One region of the Ectothiorhodospira sp. PHS-1 genome, then DNA from elsewhere that is predicted to be linked to it. Evidence: predicted binding sites of a transcription regulator. Region 1 holds the regulator's gene; each other region holds the start of a gene.
What was found. Region 1 encodes sigma-54, which starts transcription at its own class of promoters, with help from an activator protein. Its sites were predicted from a motif close to TGGCANGNTNCNTGCTT; they were not measured.

Region 1 (4,863 bases):
GGCGGGCGCATCGAACTGGACGGCAGGGATATCACCCCCCTGCCCATGCATGCCCGCGCCCAGTTGGGCATCGGCTATCTGCCCCAGGAGGCCTCGGTTTTTCGCAAGTTGTCGGTGGAAGACAACCTGCTTGCCGTGCTGGAAACACGCCGCGACCTCAGCCGCGGCCAGCGCCATGAGCACATGGAATCCCTGCTGGAAGAGTTTCAGATCATGCATATCCGCGAGAGCCTGGGCATCAGCCTCTCGGGGGGTGAGCGGCGGCGGGTGGAAATCGCCCGCGCCCTGGCCACCGAACCGGCCTTCATCCTGCTTGATGAGCCCTTTGCCGGGGTAGACCCCATCTCCGTGATCGAAATTCAGCGCATCATCACCCATCTGGTCTCCCGGAATATCGGGGTACTGATCACCGATCACAACGTCCGTGAAACCCTGGGCATCTGCAATCGCGCCTATATCCTGAGCGACGGACACCTGATCAGCGAGGGGCCGCCGGAAGTGGTGCTGGCAGACCCCCAGGTCAGGCGGGTCTACCTGGGCGATCATTTCCGACTATGAAGGTAGAGTTTTTGAGCCAACGCATGGTTTCCCCACACTGGGTCACATTTTTCGTGCCAGGACGTATAATCCGGATGACAGACCCGGCACATGACGGCAAGGCACCGTCAGTACTGCCCGGACCCTTCAACTCCTGCCTGACGACTCCGGTGGCACGCCACATCCTATGCTGAAACCTTCTGTCCAGCTCCGTCTCGGCCAGAGCCTTACCATGACACCGCAGCTGCAGCAGGCCATCCGGCTGCTGCAGCTGTCCACATTGGAGCTCCAGGCCCAGATCCAGGAAACGCTGGAGACCAACCCGATGCTGGAAGCCCTGGAAGGCGCGGATGCCGACCTGGATACCGGCATGGATGAAGCCACCCAACCTGAAGGCATGGCCCCCGGCGCCGATAGCGCCGACAAGGATGCGGAGAGCCGGGAATTCGACGAGCCCGCCGAACGGGACAACACCAGCGAATCCGCGGAAACCATTCCCGAGGAACTGCCCGTGGACAGCAACTGGGAAGACCTCTACGACATGCCGACCGCCGGCGGCGGCCAGATGGACAACGACGGTCGCGACCTGTTCGAGAATCAGAGTGCACCCGGCGAAGACCTGCGTGACCACCTGCTTTGGCAGATCAACCTGTCGCCCCTGAGCGAGCGGGACCAGGTCATCGCCATGACCATCATCGATGCCATCAACGATGACGGCTACCTGGCCGAACCCATCGAGCAGATCCACGCCGGCCTGGCCCAGGATCAGGAGATGGAACTGGAGCTGGATGAGGTGGAAGCCGTGTTGCGCATGGTCCAGCACCTGGATCCCGTGGGCGTGGGTGCACGGGATCTTGCCGAGTGCCTGTTGCTGCAACTGGAGCAGTTCGCGCCGGAGACGCCCTGGCTGGCCGAGGCCAGAACCCTGGTGCGTGATCACCTGGAAGCCCTGGGCACCCGCGACTTCAAGGGGGTCCAGCGCCGACTGGGGCTGGCTGACGGCGAATTGCAGGTGGTGATCTCGCTGATCCAGAGCCTGAATCCCCGCCCGGGCACCCTGATCAGTTCCAGCGCACCGGAATACATCATTCCCGATGTCTTCGTGCGCAAGCGCGAGGGATTCTGGCAGGTGGAACTGAATCCGGAAGTCGCGCCCCGGTTGCGGGTCAACCCACTTTATGCCAGCTTTGTGCGACGGGCCGATTCCAGCCAGGACAATATCTACCTGCGCAATAGCCTGCAGGAGGCCCGCTGGTTCATCAAAAGCCTGCAAAGCCGCAACGAGACCCTGCTGCGTGTGGGCACCGCCATCGTGGAACATCAGCGCGCCTTTCTGGAACACGGTGACGAAGCCATGAAACCCCTGGTGCTGCGGGATATCGCCGAGCAACTGGAGATGCACGAATCCACCATCTCCCGCGTCACCACCCAGAAGTACATGCACACCCCGAGAGGGATTTACGAATTCAAGTATTTCTTCTCCAGCCACGTGGGGACGTCCGACGGCGGTGAGTGCTCCGCCACGGCCATCCGTGCCATGATTCGCAAACTGATTGCCGAAGAACCCCAGGGCAAGCCCCTGAGTGACAGCAAGATTGCCCAGATCCTGGTGGACCGGGGCATCCAGGTAGCGAGGCGCACCGTTGCCAAGTATCGCGAGGCCATGGCGATCCCGCCATCCAACGAACGCAAGCGCCTCGTCTGAATCCACAACCAGGCCTCAGCTTCACTTTCACATTTCAAACCAAGGAGTCACCTCATGCAGATCAACCTCACCGGTCACCACGTGGACCTGACCGACGCCCTGCGCGACTATGTCAATGACAAGTTCCAGCGCCTGGAGCGCCATTTCGACAACGTCATCGACGTACATGTGGTCCTGACCGTGGAGAAACTGCAGCAGAAGGCGGAAGCCAACATGCTGGTCAGCGGCAACACCATCTTTGCCGACGCCAGCCATGCCGACATGTACGCAGCCATTGACGCCCTGGTCGACAAACTGGACCGTCAGGTGGTCAAGCACAAGGAGAAGCTCAAGGACCATCACCGCGCCGAAGGCTCCCACCGTAACCACATCGGGTGAGATATCCATGAACATCGGTGATCTTCTCGCTTCGGAGCGCGTCTGCTGTCTGCCGGACGTCAGCAGCAAGAAACGTGCTCTGGAGATGCTGGGTGACATGCTTTCGAGCCACCTGCCCAGGCTGACCCAGGGAGAGATCTTCGACAGCCTGCTGGCCCGGGAACGCCTGGGCAGCACCGGCCTGGGGCATGGCGTCGCCATCCCCCACGGCCGGCTGGCCGGAGCCGACGAGGCCTGTGCCGCCCTGCTCAAGCTGGGCAAGGGCGTGGACTACGACGCCCCGGACAGCGAACCGGTGGACATCCTGTTTGCCCTGGTGGTGCCGACCGAATGTACCGACGAACACCTGCAGATCCTCGCATTGCTCGCGCGCATGTTCTCCGATCCGGAGACCCTGGCCCGACTGCGTAGCGCCAAAGGACCGGAAGACCTGCTGGAGCTGGTACACCACTGGGATACCGAAAGCCCAGACTCACCGTGACCACGCCCCCCCTTACCGTCCATCACGTCGTCGAGGCCATGGGAGAACGCCTGGCCCTGCGCTGGGTGGCCGGTCATCAGGGCAGGGAACGCCGGATCGCTCACCAGGCCACGCCTCACGGCAGTACCTCACTGGTCGGACACCTGAACATCATCCATCCCAACCAGATCCAGGTGCTGGGTCCGGACGAGATGCGCTACCTGTGGAACCTGCGCAAGAACTCCCAGCGGGACATCCTGGAACAGCTGGTGAACGGCACGGCGGCCCTCCTGATCGTCACCGACGGTCTGGCGGTTCAGCCGGAACTGTGCGCCCTGGCGGACAAACAGGCCGTCCCCCTGCTCTCCACTGCCCTGCACAGCCACGAAATCATCAATATCCTGCGCTATTTCTTCAGCGACAAGCTGGCGGAGACCATCACCCTGCACGGTGTCTTCATGGAAGTGCTGGGCATCGGGGTGCTGCTGACGGGGGAAAGCGCCATCGGCAAGAGCGAGCTGGCCCTGGAACTCATCAGCCGCGGACACCGTCTGATTGCTGACGATGCACCCGAATTTGCCCGCATCGCCCCGGACATCCTGCGGGGCACCTGTCCGCCAGTGCTGGAAAACTTCCTGGAGGTCAGAGGACTGGGCGTCCTGAACATTCGTGCCATGTACGGTGACAGTGCCATCAAGAGCAGCAAGTACCTGCGCCTGATCATCGACCTGAAAGACCAGGTCGACGTGACGTCCGCCGACATCGATCGCCTTCATGGGGGACGATGCAGCCGGGAGGTACTGGGACTGCAGGTTCCCGTCATCACCCTGCCCGTGGCCTCCGGCCGTAACCTGGCGGTCATGGTGGAGGCGGCGGTGCGCAATCACCTGCTGCGGCTGCGCGGCTACATTGCCGCCGACGATCTTTCCGCCCGCCAGCGGCGTCAGATGCAGAGCGACTCATGAAACTCATCATCGTCAGCGGGCTTTCCGGGTCGGGCAAAACCGTGGCCCTGCATGCTCTGGAGGATGCCGGCTACTATTGCATCGACAACCTCCACCTGGAACTGCTGCCGGCGGTGGTTGGCCAACTGCGACAAGCTCCCCAAGCCGGCTATGGCGAGGCGGCCGTGGGCATCGATGCCCGCAGCGGCATCGAATCTCTCGACCAGTTCGGTCGCATCGTCAACGAAATCCGCGCCATGGGCGTCGAGCTGCAGATCATTTTCCTCTACGCGGAACTGGAAACCCTGCTCCGCCGCTTCAGCGAGACCCGTCGCCGTCACCCCCTGGCCCGTCGGGGCATCCCCCTGATGGAGGCCATCAACCTGGAACGGGACCTGCTGGGCGTCATTGCCGACCATGCCGATCTGGCCATCGACACCACCCGCACCAATGTCCACCAGCTCAGCCAGTCCATTCGGGAGCGGGTCCGTCAGGCCAGTCTGCGAGGGCTGTCACTGCTGATCCAGTCCTTCGGCTTCAAGTACGGTTCACCGGTAGACTCGGATTTCGTGTTCGATGTACGCTGTCTGCCTAATCCCCACTGGCAACCGAGTTTAGCCGCCTTGACCGGCAAGGATCCGGCGGTGATCCGTTTTCTGGAGAACGAATCCATGGTGGAGGCAATGTTCAATTCGTTGCGCGACTTCCTCATCACCTGGATACCCCGGTTTGAGAGCGACAATCGCAGCTATCTGACCGTTTCCATCGGCTGTACCGGGGGTCGCCATCGCTCGGTCTATCTGACCGAACGACTCTCCCGCCATTTTCGTGAGCTCAGA
Region 2 (4,863 bases), on a different contig from region 1:
TCCGTCAAGGCCAGGGCCTCGCCGATCTGTCGGGCCACGTTGCGCACGGCGGCAAGATCCTGGCTGCCGTTGCGGCTGGAGGGGGTGCCGACACAGATGAAGGACACCTCGGAGCGGCGGATGGCTTCGCTCACGTCGTCGGTGACCGTCAAGCGTCCCGCCTGTACCACCTGGGCAGTGAGTTCCTGGATGCCTTCCTCCACGATGGGAGAATGCCCACGGCGCAACAGATCCAGCTTGTGCGAGTCGATGTCGACCCCGACGACCTCATGGCCATCCCTTGCCAGACACGCGGCCGAGACCGCCCCCACGTACCCCATCCCAAAGATCGCGATTCTCATGCTGGTCCATCCCGGTGGTTCGGATTACCATGATTGCTCATGCCCCATTATGCACCCGCCATGACCGACTCCCCCAACCTGCACGACGTGCATCCAGCCCAGGGCATTGCAGGGGCGCTGACCACGACTGCCGACATCGACGCCGTGATCCGTTCCACACTGGCCCAGGGACTGGAGGGCGGTGCCCTTGCCAGCCAGGGTCCGGCCTTTTGTGCCGGTACCGGAGGGGGAGTGCTGCAAACCGATGGGCTGATCCTGGCTCTGACAGGCCGGGCGCATCATGGCGACGCTACCAGCGTGGATGCCGTCCTGCAAGCACTGGCCCGGGATTACCGCCGTCAGGGCACGGCGGCACTGACCGCCCTCAAGGGGCCTTTTGCGCTGGCGATCCTGGAACCGGAACGCGGGCGCGGCCTGCTGGCGGTGGACAAGATCGGCATCCGGCAGCTCTATTATGCCCAGGACGGCACCCGGCTGAGCTTCTGCAGTGCCCTGGCCCCACTGGTGGAGGCGGGGCTGGGCGGTGATCTGGATGCCCAGGCGATCCATGATTATGTGTACTGTCATTTCATCCCCAGCCCCCGCAGCATCTACCAGGGTATCCGCAAGCTGCCCGGCGGACACGTGCTGGAGTGGGAGCGCGGGACGCATCGGGTACGCCCCTACTGGCTGCCCCGCTTTGAGGAAACTCCCGTGGATGTGGCCGGGGCGGGCAAGGAGATGCTGGCGATCATCGAGCAGGCGGTGCGTGATGCCGTCGCAGCGCCGGAAGCGCCGCGGACCGCCGCATTTTTGAGCGGCGGCCTGGACAGCTCCACCGTCACCGGGATGCTGGCCAGGGTGAGCGACGAGGCCCATGCCTATTCCATCGGTTTTGATGTGCCCGGTTACGACGAGATGGAATATGCCCGGCTTGCCCGCGGCCATTTCGGGGCCGTCGGCCATGAGTATTACGTCACGCCGGACGACATCACCACCTGGCTGCCGCATGTGGCGGCCGCTTGCGATGAGCCGTTCGGTAATTCCTCCGTGCTGCCGGCGTTTCTGTGTGCCCGCAAGGCCCGCGAGGAAGGGGTGGAACTGATGCTGGCCGGGGATGGCGGGGATGAGCTGTTTGCCGGCAACGAACGCTATGCCAAGCAGGGTGTATTCGAGCATTTCAACCGCCTGCCCGCCTGGGCCAGACAGGGGCTGATCGCGGGCACGGCCCCGCTGGCGAATCTGCCGCTGCTGCGCAAGGCCCACAGTTATGTCACTCAGGCGCGGATTCCGCTGCCGGATCGGATGGATACCTATGCCTTCCTGGAGCGCCATGATCCCCGGGAGGTCTTCACGGCGGGGTTCGTCGGCACGGTGGACCTGCACGCCCCCAGGGATCTGAAGCGAGGCCTGTTCGCGGCACCGGAAGGGGCTTCCCTGCTCAACCGCATGCTGTATCTGGACTGGCATTTCACCCTGCACGACAATGATCTGGTGAAGGTGAACACGGCCTGCCGGCTGGCCGGGGTGGAGGTGGCCTATCCGATGCTGGCCGAAGACCTGATGATGCTCTCCAACCGGATTCCGTCGGCGCGGAAGCTCAGGGGCAACCAGTTGCGGTGGTTCTACAAACAGGCCTGCCGGGATTTTCTGCCGGAGGCCATCATTCAGAAGAAAAAGCATGGGTTCGGCCTGCCTTTCGGCATCTGGCTGCGGGATCATCCGCCCCTGCGGGATCTTGCCCTGGATGCACTGACCCGCCTCAAGGGGCGGGACATCATCCGGCCCGAGTTCATCGACGCGCTGATCCGCCTGCACCGGGACAAGCACGCCGCCTATTACGGAGAGCTGGTGTGGGTGCTGATGGTGCTGGAGTTGTGGCTGGCCGGACGCCGGCTTTGAGCGTAAAAAATTCCGACACCACCCCCACCTTCATCGTCCGGCCTCCGCATGGCGCCCCAAAACGAGGGCAGGCCTCGGGGCTGGGGCGTGGTTTATTAGCCATTTTCTGCCTTGAAAAGCCGCATGATGGGCACGCTCTATCTTGACACGCAAAAACGTCGGATTTCTTTACAATCTCAAGACTAAAAGCTTGAGGCATTCCGCATAAAATCGCATCCGGAAGCCGTTTCATCGATCATGGCACGATTAGTGCTTTATTAATTGGCATGCAGTTTTCGCCGCGTTTTTTCGTGAAGGATACGATTTCGATGAACACATCCCACAAGAAGAACAACACACTGAAGCATCTGGTCATGGCACTGTTGGTCGGCGCCGGCGCCTTGGCGGGCACGGCTCAGGCTGCGGTCATTACCTTGACGCCGGGGGAAGGCTCCGGGGTGACGCTGTCCAACTCCAATCTCGCAGCACCGAATCGCCTCAGTTTCTCGGATCTGGGGTGGAATACATTCACCGTGAACACGGAAACCAAAGAGATCAGTGGTCTGGAGAGCCTTTTCAAGGTCAGCGCGGCAAATAGTGGATCTACATGTTCTGCTTCTTTTTTTGGATTATGCTTGACCAGGAATTATGGCCCTACGAACTTTGCCACCGACATCACGATCAATCTGGTGCTTGATGAAGCCCCCTATGAGGCGTGGATCGGAGCAACATACAGCATGACCGGGGTGCTCTCTTACGCTAGGCATGACAATGAGCGGATAGGGCTTTGGGGAAGTGCAGGCTACGACACCAAGCAATCAGACCTCGTCTGGCACAGCGAGATGCTCATCGGGGACCTGAATGGCAACCATGTCCAGCTCGGTTTCGACAACCTGACGAATTTCCACGGTCAGGGCTGGCAGTCCGTGACCCCGACGGTGACAAGCGCTTTTGCCAACCCACCGTCCACCGGCACTGCCTCTGACCCGTCCAACGAACCGGCGGATAACGGCACCCCCGTCACCGCCGTCCCCGAGCCCGGCATGCTGGCCCTGTTCGGTGCCGGCCTGCTTGGCGCAATGGGCTTCCTGCGGCGCAGACGCGCCATCTGATCCTTGCCCGTCGTAGCAAGGCACTCCCCTCACCCCAACAAGGCACTCCCCCTCACCCCAACCCCTCTCCCGCAAGGGGAGAGGGGCTGCTTTCCCCCGCGGATTCGGGAACGGGTCCCAACCCCTCTCCCGCAAGGGGAGAGGGGCTGCTTTCCCCCGCGGATTGGGAACGGGTCCCAACCCCTATCCCGCAAGGGGAGAGGGGCTACTTTCCTCCATGGATTGGGAACTGGCCTTACCCCCTTCTCCCCTCGGGGGAGAAGGGCCGGGGATGAGGGGAACGTTTGGCGGACACCAGAATGGCGTGGCTGAGCAGGCTGCCCAACCCCGGAACGGCCCGGATCAGCCGCCGCATCCAGGGCCTTTCCAGCAATGACTGATACCGCTGCAGACGCCCCGGCAGGATGGGGATCCAGTGCACCTGCACCTCCGTGGCCCCTTCCCGTTCCAGCCAGACGGCAAGATCACCGACCCGGTCGTACCGAAGACCCGGCGCACGCCCCGTCAATCGGGCCACCAGACACCGGACCCGGGTGGTCAGGCAGTCACGGTTCAGAGCGTCGATCCAGACCTGTCCGCCCGGTCGGGTGGCATGCACCAGCTCCCGCACCGCCTGCTCCGGCCGTGACAGGGCCTGCATCACACCAAAGCACAGGACACCGTCCAGGGAAGCGGGACGGATCGCCAGCTGCGTCACATCCCCCACAGCCCAGGTCATCGCCGCCGGACTGCGTTCCCGGGCCTTTTGTACCGAGGGCAGGGAATAGTCCATGCCGATGGGACTGACGCCCTGCCCGGCCAGATAACGGGTATAACTGCCGGCCCCGCAACCCACGTCCAGCCACAGGGCACCCGGCGCATCCCCCGGCCAGAGGCGCTGAAAGTTTCTCAACCGGGCCTCCAGGCCGGACCGTGTCCAGCCGGCGATGTCGGCGTCATCCTGACAGACCGTACCGCGCTGAATGAAGCGTTGACGCCATTGTTCTTCGAATTTTGGGCGGGGCATGAAGTCTTGGGAAAAATTCCGGGCGGGCTGATAGTTTGAGGCTTGGAACCGCATTGCACAATGCAATGCATTTTCGCGTTAGACTGTCAAGATTGTCACCCTTTTACGCCGGATCACCCGCATGACCACAGCTCAGACCGAAAACCTCAACATCGCCGCCATGGACTACATGCCCTCCCCCCGGGAGATCAAGGCACAGTTCCCCCTGTCCGATGCCGCGGCCCGCAGTGTCCTCGCCGGGCGCAAGGCCCTGTGCGACATCCTGGATCATCGGGATCCGCGCCTGTTCGTGGTGGTGGGTCCCTGCTCCATCCACGACCCCGAGGCCGGCATGGACTATGCCCGACGCCTGAAGATGCTGGCGGACGAGGTATCGGATGTCATGCTGCTGGTGATGCGGGTCTATTTCGAAAAGCCCCGCACCTCGGTGGGCTGGAAGGGGTTCATCAACGACCCCCATCTGGACGATACTTTCCGCATCGACGAGGGCATGGCCAAGGCCCGGCGATTTCTGATGGACATCAATGAGCTGGGGCTGCCGGCG
Region 3 (4,863 bases), on a different contig from region 1:
GGATGCGACCACCGGCCTCGTCCAGGGTCACGGGTCCGGCGGGATGGATGGTTTCGCAGTAGAGCAGATGCAGCCCCACTTCGGTCTGCACCGGCTCGCTCACCATACCCGCCGTCATCCGGAACAGTACAGCGTCCAACGCCGGGTACAGATGCCCCTCGGGCACCCGCCCCAGCAGCCCGCCCTGGAGTGCGCTGGGACACTCGGAGTGGCGCATGGCCAGATCGGCGAACATCCCCGGATCAGCAAGCAGGGTCTCCCGGATCGCCTCCAACCGCGCCCGGGCAGCCTCCGGGGTATTTTCAGGAAAATCCGGATTCAGGGTGATCAGGATCTGCCTCACCGTACGGGTTTCCGGACGCTGCAGGCGATCCTTGTGACACGCATGGTACCGGGCCACTTCCTCGTCCGTCACCGGCTCGGCCCGGGCAGCCACCCGCTCCAGCAGGGACTCCAGGCGTAATTCCCGGTAAAGGGCCTGCAAAAGACCCTCCCGATCAAGACCATGGCGACTCAGCTCTTCCTGAAACTGCCGCGGCTCCGGGTAACGGGATTCGATCTCCCGCAAGGCCCGGGTCACCTGCCCCTCGGGCACATGGACATCCCGGGCATCGCTGGAGGCCAGGGCTCGCGCACCGATGTCATAGGCCCTAAGGGCGCGATGACGAACAATGCCTCGCTCGTCATCGGAGAGGCTGCCCAGGGGCTTGTCGAAGTAGTCCAGGGCAGCCCGCAGCTCGATGTAAAGGAGTTCGGGGCGCTGTTCCAGTGTAAGACTCATGAAGGTTGCTCCTCGGTCGGATCGGTCAGGGCCTGCTCCGGCACCTGCAGGACCCGTCCGGCAAAGTTCACGTGATAGGCCACACCGTCCGGCAGATCCCGCAAGACCTTGCAGACCTCGCCCACGGTCCCGGGGCTCACCACCGTCTCGCCGTTGATCCCCAGCGGAATTGCCGGGGTCACCTTGTCACGGAATTCATACCGGGTGGGCACCCAGGGGGCGTCGGCGTCGATCAATTCTTCCTGTCGGCACCCCACCACACGGCCCGCTTCCAGAAAGTTGACGGTGTAGATCACCTGATCCTGCAGGAAGGTACCCCTGCCGATGACCACCCCGATGCTGCCCCGGGGCACCAGCAGCTCGCCCCGGTCCATACCGGGGTAGGTGCCGTCGTTACGCAAGGGACGGACCACCCTGACCTGCTCGCCGTACTCTCGATATTGCTCCATGGGGCTATCTCCGGATGAAGGCCTGTTCCAGGGGCACTACGGTGACGCCCGGCGCCGGGCGCTTGAAAACCTTGAACACCTTTTCGGTGCGGGCATCGGATTCCACAAAATCCGCGTAGGACTGCATCAGCAGGCTGCGGTAGATATCCCGACGGGCCGACAGATCCGTGGGCAGGTTGTCCAGAGTGCCGGAGAGATAGTCATGAAAACGCTGCAGGATATGCAGACGATTCACCCGGACAACGGCCTCATCGTAAGGAATGTTGAAATACTCAAGAAACTCTTCGGCAGACCCCATTTCCCGCAGGTCTTCTTCCAGTTCGGTGGTTTCAGTCATGGTTCAGACCTCGATGGTGGATATCAATGAAACACGCGGCCTCACGCCACCGCCCCGTTCGGGCAGGCGAGTTCCGCATACCAGGTGGCCAGTTCATGCTCCGTCGGCGGCCGCTTGGACTGTGAAACGGATCGACGCAAACGACTCAGCAACAGGGCCGCCTGGGCCTTGTCCAGGGTTACTCCCATGCGCGCATAGGCCGCCATCACGGCATGGGCGCCGGAATGCTTGCCCAGCACCAGACGGTGCTCCCGGCCCAGTTCCGCCGGATCCACGCCCTGGTAATTGGCCGGATCCTTGAGCAGACCGTCCACATGGATGCCCGCCTCGTGGGTGAAGACCCCCTCTCCCACCAGGCTCTTCTGCCAGTGGATGGGACGGCCGGAAGCGGTCTCCACCAGATGGGACAGGGCCGGGAAACGGCGCAGCTCCACTCCGGTTTCGATGCCGTGAAGCCGACGCAACCCCATCACCACCTCTTCCAGGGCGGCGTTGCCGGCCCGTTCCCCGATGCCGTTGACGGTGGTGTTCACATGGGTGGCTCCCCCAAGGGCGGCGGCCAGGGTGTTGGCGGTGGCCAGGCCCAGGTCGTCATGGGCATGCATCTCGATCTCCAGGTCGGAGACAGCGCGCAGCTGCCGGATGCGTGCCAGCACACCGAAGGGTTCCATGATGCCCACGGTGTCGGCGAAGCGGAAACGGCGCGCCCCGGCAGACTGGGCGATCTCGATCACCCGGCAGAGAAAATCGGGATCGGCCCGGGAGGCATCCTCCCCGCCCACGCCCACCTCCAGTCCCAGTTCCAGGGCCTGGGCCACGTGACGGCGGATGCTTTCCAGCACCCACTCCCGATCCCGGCCCAGTTTGCGCCGGATCTGCTGATCCGAAACGGGGATGGACAGGTCCACCATGTGAACCCCCAGACCCGCGCAGTCGGCCAGGTCATCGGCGCGCATGCGGCTCCACACCAGCAAACGGGCCTTGAGTCCCAGCCGGGCCAGCAGAGCGATGGACTCCCGTTCCTCGGGACCCATGGAAGGAATGCCGATTTCCAGTTCGGGAACACCCAGGTCATCCAACCCCCTGGCGATGGCCACCCGCTCGGCGTCATTGAAGGCCACGCCGGCGGATTGTTCACCGTCTCTCAAGGTGGTGTCGTCGATGACGATGCCGAGCGGTTGGGTCATGGATGTCCTCGTCGGGCGAATGGGGCCATGCCGAGGATTTAGCGATTATCGTGCCAGGCAATCAAGCTAATGATTTTAAATGATTATTTAATGACGGGATGAGGGTGGTTATGTGACTTGACGGGGGGATTGTGGGATTTACTACAAAGCGCCTTGCTCCTGCCTCAAGAAAGACATCCTGACCGCCATCCCCCGAAGGCGCCTTGCCGTCATCAACCCGCCGTCACTCCCGCGAAGGCGGGAGTCCAGGATGTCCCTTTTGCCCCAAGGCAAAGGCGGCAACCACCATCGGTCGGGAGAATGGCGTGGTTCCGTCCTGATCCTGAATTCGCAGGCGGAGAAAATGATATAAGTAAAGACCACCCCCCCCTCAGGGTCGGTCATGAACAGACCAGGATGGCAGCCACCCGTACCCACCTCGGGAGCCTAAAAATCCGTGATACCCGCACCAGGACACTCCCGGTGACCCAATACCCGCTGCTTGGCGATGGCCGCCACCGGCACATCGCTATCAAGGCCTGGATGCTCTATCTGGGTTTTTGCCTGGTACTGGCCTTGGTCATCGCCTGGGATCTGAACGCTTCCAGCAGGCAGGACATGGAGGCTTCCCGACAGCGTACCCATTCCACCAGCGTGCTGGTGAGCGAGTGGCTGTACGCCGCATTCGAGACCAGCGGTGCCCTGCTCAGCAGCATGGCCGGCGAGATCCGGCCCGAGACCCTCCGGCCCCGCGAGGATGACCCGGAAGCCCACGCCCGCATCAACCAGTGGCTTGACCGTCATCTTCGCCTCCTGCCCCATGCCCAGGCCATCGCCCTGTTCGATCTCGAGGGGGTGATGACTCACGCCTCCGGTGGCGACCTGAAGATCGATCACGACATCAGCGATCAGAACCATTTCCTTTCCCTGCGCGCCGATCCCGACCTGGAACGCCTGGTCTCCCGGGCCTTCTGGTCCCCCGCGGGTGAACGGTTTCTCGTCGTCCATGCCCTATCCCTTCGTGACGCCGAGGGCCGGTTTGCGGGGTTGCTGGAGGTGCGCCTGGATCTGGGTTTCTTCGACCACTGGCTGGAACGTGCAGAACCCCCTCCCGGCAGCAGCCTGACCATCGTGGACCACGGGGAACGGTTACTGGCGCGGCGCCCCCGGGATGCCCTGGAGAATCTGGAGGCCCAGCTTGGTCACCCGGTGGAGGCCGGCCGATTGATCCCCCTGATTATTGGTGAGAAAGATACATTGCATTTCACCATTGTCTCGCCGGTGGACGGGACGCGCCGCTCCTACACGGCCCAGATGGTACGGGAGTTACCTTTCCTGGTGGTGGCCGGGGAAGCGCAAGATGTCGTGATGGCCGCCTGGTGGCGAAAATTCTGGACCCTGAGCCTCGCCTGGTGGGTCATTGTCGGTCTGGGTTTGCTGGTAATGCGCGGCTATCTGCGTATCCTGCAGTCCGATCTGGCGTTAAAGCGCAGCCATCATTCCCTGGAAGCGGCCAACCGGTTCCTGGGCCAGGAGATTCGGGAGCGCCAGGAGGCGGAAGCAGATCTGCGACGTTCCGAGGAGAAATACCGCTTTCTGGTGGAAAACAGTTACGACATCATCTACCTGTTTTCCCCCGATGGACATATCCGGTTCGTTTCCCCCAGCTGGCAGACCCTCATGGGTCACAATCCTGAACGTGTCCTGGGTCGCCATTTCTCCGAATTCGTCCACCCGGAGGATCTCCACCTCTGCCTTCGGGCATTTGCCGACGTCATGCAACAAGGCCAACACGTGCAGGATGTCGAATACCGGGTGCTGCATTCGGACGGCTATTGGCGCTGGCATAGCTCCAGTGCCCTACCCTCACGGGACGAGGTGGGAAAGATTACCGGCTTCCAGGGCATCGCCCGGGACATCACCGCCCGCAAGCAGGCCGAGGAAGAGATCAGGACCCTGGCCTTTTACGACCCGTTGACCCAGTTGCCCAACCGGCGTCTGCTCACCGAACGCCTGGAGGCGTCCGTCGATCTCTGCCGCCGCGAGCACCATCATGGGGCATTACTGTTCATCGATCTGGACAACTTCAAGATCCTCAACGACACCCTGGGCCATGACCAGGGCGACCGT
Region 4 (4,863 bases), on a different contig from region 1:
GAAGGACGATGCGGACGATACGGTACGTCTGTTGGAGGACTCCTTTACCGAAGATGATCTGAGAAATCTGGAGGACGACACCCAGAGTCTGGAAGATGCCTTCGGCCTCGGCGATGAAGTCAGCACCAAGCTGGACCTGGCCCGCGCCTACATCGACATGGGCGACGCGGAAGGTGCCCGCGCCACCCTGGAAGAAGTCCTGGCGGAAGGTGATGCCCTGCAGCAGCAGGAGGCTCGGGAACTGCTGGATCAGATCCGTTGACCCTGCTCCGGCGTGATGTTGAGTGTCTGAGCGGATGCACCCGGCCCTGAAGATTCTGGGTGTCGTCCTGTTCATCCTGTGCGTCGCCCAGGCCGGCTGGGCCGTGCTGGCGGTGGGCGGTCTACTGGCCGCCGTCGCGCTGGCGGCCACCGGCGCCGAGGGCGTGGGGCGGTTCCTGGCGATGTCCCGCCGCCTCAAGTGGTTCTTTCTTTCCATCATCCTGATCTTTGGCTGGTTCACCCCCGGTACGCCGTTGCTGGAATGGATGGGGGCCTGGTCTCCGGGGCGGGAAGGTCTGGTGATGGGCCTGCAGCGGACCCTGGTGCTGGTACTGGCGGTGGCCGCCGTGGTCTGGTTACTGCATGTCACCTCGCGGGAATCCCTGGTCAAGGGGCTGTTGTGGCTCACCCGTCCCCTGGCGCCGCTGGGCTTGCCCCGGGAACGTTTCGCCGTGCGGCTGGTGCTGACCCTGGAGGCACTGCCCCAAGTCCGGATACTGGCCGCCGCCGGTCGTCCGGATACCACGCCGCAAGGCCCCAAGGCGCGGCTTCAGGGGCTGGGGCAGCGGGCCACCGGTCTGTTTCGGCAGGTGCTGGAGCAAGCGGAGAAGGCGCCGCTGGAGCCCATTCGCCTGGATCCCGTGCCGCCACCGGGACCGGGTCAGTGGCTGTTGCTGTGCCTGATCCTGCTACCGCTGCTGCTGGCCGCCCTGCACTGATGCCGGGAACTGGTATCATCCCGCCTCCCATTCATGCCCCACGAATCCAATGAACGACACCCCCCGTCGACTGGCGATCGGACTTGAATACGACGGCTCCGGATTCCGGGGCTGGCAGCAGCAAAAAGATGGCCGCACCATCCAGCCCCTGGTGGAACGGGCGCTGGCCAAGGTGGCGGATCATCCCGTGCAGGTGACCTGTGCCGGCCGTACCGATGCCGGGGTGCATGCCACCTGTCAGATCGTGCATTTCGATACCACCGCCGACCGTCCGCCCCATGCCTGGTTGCTGGGCGGCAACAGCAATCTCACGCCGGAGATCAGTCTGCAGTGGGTCAGGCCCGTGGCACCGGATTTCCATGCCCGGTTCTCCGCTCGCTGGCGCCGTTATCGCTATGTCTTCCTGAACCGTTTGGCCCGTCCCGCCGTCCTGCGTGGGCGGGTGACCTGGTATCACCGTCCCCTGGCGGCGGAGCCCATGCACGAGGCGGCCCAGCATCTGCTGGGCGAACATGATTTCAGCAGTTTCCGTGCCCTGGGTTGTCAGGCCCGTCATCCCATCCGGGAGGTGCAGTCGGTGTCGGTGACCCGCGATGGGGATTTCATCTATCTGGACATTCGGGCCAATGCCTTTTTGCATCACATGGTACGCAATATCGCCGGCGCCCTCATGTGCGTGGGTCGAGGCGAGCGGCCCAGTGACTGGTTGGCGGAACTGCGGGAAGCCCGGGATCGCAGCCAGGGCGGGGTGACGGCACCGCCGGACGGCCTGTATCTGGTTCAGGTGGGGTATGACGCGCAGTTCGACCTGCGCCCGGAGGCGGTCATTCCCCGCTACGGCTTCGTTTAGCCGGTGGCTGTGACTTTCCCGACATTTCCCTGTGGCAAGCCCCACATTCTCCCTGGGTGATCTTTTTTTTATCCATTAAAAACAGATAAATACCACCCATTAAAGGCCGGGCACAGGTCTTGCATCCCTCCAGGAAAACCAAGTCAATCCCGCTGCGGCGGGCACCCTGGGAGGATTGTGATGGACCCAAAGCCCGACAGAATCATTCAAATCCCCGTCACCGTCCAGGGCGGGTGCGCCAGCACCAAGCCCAGTTCCGGTTGCGGCGACAGCCACGGTCGGAAACCCGGACTGCCCGCCCACATCCAGGCCAAGATCCAGGATCACCCCTGCTACTCGGAAGAGGCTCATCACCACTTTGCCCGCATGCATCTGGCGGTGGCTCCGGCCTGCAACATCCAATGTCATTACTGCAACCGCAAGTACGACTGCTCCAACGAGTCCCGTCCCGGCGTGGTGTCCGAGGTCCTCAAGCCGGCTCAGGCCATCCACAAGGCCCTGACCGTCGCGGCTTCCATCCCCGAGATGACCGTGGTGGGCATCGCCGGACCCGGTGACGCCCTGGCCAACCCAACCCGCACCTTTGCCACCTTCCGGGGCATCCGGGAGCAGGACCCCGGCATCAAGCTTTGCCTGTCCACCAACGGCCTGGCACTGCCCCAGCATGTGGATGAACTGGTCGCGCTGGGCGTGGATCATGTCACCATCACCATCAACAGCATCGACCCGGAGATCGGCGCCCGCATCCATCCCTGGGTGCTGTGGGAGCGTCGCCGGGTGTTCGGCCGGGAAGGGGCGCGGATTCTGATCAGCCAGCAGCAGAAAGGCCTGGAAATGCTGGTGGAGCGGGGCGTTCTGGTGAAGGTCAACTCGGTGATGATTCCGGGTATCAACGATCACCATCTCAAGGATGTCTCCCGCAGGGTCAAGGAGAAGGGCGCCTTCCTGCACAACGTCATGCCCCTGATCTCCGACCCGGCCCACGGCACCTATTTCGGTCTCAACGGTCAGCGTGGGCCCACCGAGGCGGAACTGTCCGCCCTGCGGGATGCGTGCGAGGGCGATATGAACATGATGCGCCATTGCCGCCAGTGCCGTGCCGACGCAGTGGGCATGCTGGGCGAGGATCGGGGCGAGGCATTTAGCCTGGCGCGCATTGATCAGGATCTGCCGGACTACGACGCGGTCCGTGAACGCCGGGATCAGGTCCAGGCGACGATCAGGGAACGCATGGCGGCGCGCAAGCGCCAGGGAGGCACTGTGACTTCAATACCTTCGGCCGGATCCGCCGCACAACCGCCCGCCCGCCCGGTGCTGATGGCGGTGGCCACCAAGGGCGGCGGCTTGGTCAATCAGCATTTCGGCTATGCCCGGGAGTTTTTGATTTACAAGGCCACGCCGGAAGGGGTTCGGTTCGAGGGGCACCGGCGGGCGGATCTGTACTGCGCCGGACCGGAGGCCTGCAATGACCGGGCCCAGGTGCTGGCCAGCACGGTGCGGGCCCTGGAGGACTGCGAGGTGCTGCTCTGTGCCCGTATCGGCATTGAACCCTGGTCGGTACTTGAGGCGGCCGGGATCATGCCCAACGGCGAGCACGCCATGGCCCCCATCGAGGATGCGGTGATGGCCGTGTACCGAGAGATGATGGCCGCCGGGCGCCTGGACATGGCCGCGGAAGAGGCGACGCAGTGCGCGTGACGCAGCCTGCAAACCCCAGGCGGTCGATGACAGGCAACATGAGGAAATACCCATGCCACTGAATCTGTCAGCGTCGAACATGGCAGCCTCACACGCCGTCACGCCGGTGCCGGCGGGTACCGTGCATTGGAAAAAAAGCCCCCATGGCCGGCACCGCGCCGGCCATCCGCCCCGGGTCGGTGGTTGTGATGAGGTTGCCGAGGCCGGCGAGGGCAGGATGGACAGCCTCCACGACCGACTGCTTGCCCATGCCGGGGGGCTGCCCAACGATGATCTGCTGGCGTGTCTGTTGTCCGCCTGGATCGGCGGTCGCGGCGTCCTGCCGGCGCATCTGGGGCTGTCCGGCAGTGACTACCGGCAGATGCTCGGTCGTCACTTTCCGGGGCTGACCCTCAATCCGCCTGCCCTGGAGCCGGTGGAGGTGCAGCGCCTGGACGAACGGCGGGATCTCCAGCAGTTGCTGCTGTCCCATCGCCGGGGACGGGATCCCTCCGAGGTCTGGCTGGCCGCCATCGTGGCCGCCGCCTGCATGGGGCTGGATCATCTCTGGCAGGATCTGGGGCTTCGCAGTCGTGATCAGCTCACCCGGCTGATGCGGGACAATTTCCCGGGGCTGGTGGCACTCAATGCCCAGGACATGAAATGGAAGAAATTCCTCTACCGCCAGCTCTGCCTGGCCGAAGACATCCTGATCTGCCGGTCACCGTCCTGTGAGGTCTGTCAGGACCATGCGGTGTGTTTCGGGCCGGAGGTCTGATTGTCGAAAGCACCACTGCAATGGGGACTGGGGGCCTATCTGGGGCTGGCCGTGGGGGATGCCCTGGGGGCCACGGTGGAGTTCATGACGCCTCGGGAGATACAGGCCGTTCATGGGGTGCATCGGCGCATCATCGGCGGCGGCTGGCTGAACCTCAAGGCCGGCGCCGTCACCGACGACACCACCATGAGCCTGGCCCTGGGTCGGGCGATCCTGGCATCCGGCGCCCTGGACGGGGTGGCCATGGCCGAGGCCTTCAGTCAGTGGATGCGGGATCGTCCGGTGGATATCGGCCATACCGTGCGTCGCGGCATCATCCGGTATCGGCGCACCGGTGAGATCGAGACGCCGCTCAACGACAATGACGCGGGCAATGGTGCCTGCATGCGGGTCCTGCCCGTGGTGCTGGCGACCCTGGACCAGCCCCTCGATACGCTCCTTGCCGCTTGCCGCCTGCAGGGGCGGATCACCCACCATCACTCTCTGTCCGACGCGGGGACAGCCTGTGTGGCCACCATGGTGCGGATGGCCGTCCAGGGCCACGGCCCCGCGGATCTGATCCAGGGGCCGGTGGAGGC

Region 2: ECTPHS_RS06335 (PEP-CTERM sorting domain-containing protein) is a predicted target of sigma-54. The motif match lies at 2,461-2,477, and genes of this name have one in related genera.
Region 3: nifV (homocitrate synthase) is a predicted target of sigma-54. The motif match lies at 2,794-2,810, and genes of this name have one in related genera.
Region 4: nifB (nitrogenase cofactor biosynthesis protein NifB) is a predicted target of sigma-54. The motif match lies at 1,939-1,955, and genes of this name have one in related genera.

Annotation. Positions count from the first base shown of each region.
Region 1 is NZ_AGBG01000003.1:17,068-21,930, reverse strand. Features, by position in the region: gene lptB (LPS export ABC transporter ATP-binding protein) at 1-558, shown strand, start outside; gene ECTPHS_RS01655 (RNA polymerase factor sigma-54) at 725-2,242, shown strand; gene hpf (ribosome hibernation-promoting factor, HPF/YfiA family) at 2,297-2,620, shown strand; gene ECTPHS_RS01645 (PTS sugar transporter subunit IIA) at 2,628-3,101, shown strand; gene hprK (HPr(Ser) kinase/phosphatase) at 3,098-4,045, shown strand; gene rapZ (RNase adapter RapZ) at 4,042-4,863, shown strand, end outside.
Region 2 is NZ_AGBG01000010.1:94,672-99,534, reverse strand. Features, by position in the region: partial or broken gene ECTPHS_RS06345 (nucleotide sugar dehydrogenase) at 1-341, opposite strand, end outside; gene ECTPHS_RS06340 (asparagine synthetase B) at 381-2,222, shown strand; gene ECTPHS_RS06335 (PEP-CTERM sorting domain-containing protein) at 2,531-3,313, shown strand; gene ECTPHS_RS06330 (class I SAM-dependent methyltransferase) at 3,549-4,319, opposite strand; gene ECTPHS_RS06325 (3-deoxy-7-phosphoheptulonate synthase) at 4,441-4,863, shown strand, end outside.
Region 3 is NZ_AGBG01000008.1:59,109-63,971, reverse strand. Features, by position in the region: gene nifM (nitrogen fixation protein NifM) at 1-781, opposite strand, end outside; gene ECTPHS_RS05145 (nitrogen fixation protein NifZ) at 778-1,230, opposite strand; gene nifW (nitrogenase-stabilizing/protective protein NifW) at 1,235-1,567, opposite strand; gene nifV (homocitrate synthase) at 1,609-2,754, opposite strand; gene ECTPHS_RS05125 (EAL domain-containing protein) at 3,217-4,863, shown strand, end outside.
Region 4 is NZ_AGBG01000026.1:22,928-27,790, forward strand. Features, by position in the region: gene ECTPHS_RS10875 (FimV/HubP family polar landmark protein) at 1-262, shown strand, start outside; gene ECTPHS_RS10880 (CbiQ family ECF transporter T component) at 297-980, shown strand; gene truA (tRNA pseudouridine(38-40) synthase TruA) at 1,030-1,830, shown strand; gene nifB (nitrogenase cofactor biosynthesis protein NifB) at 2,011-3,528, shown strand; gene ECTPHS_RS10895 (nitrogen fixation protein NifQ) at 3,581-4,285, shown strand; gene draG (ADP-ribosyl-[dinitrogen reductase] hydrolase) at 4,286-4,863, shown strand, end outside.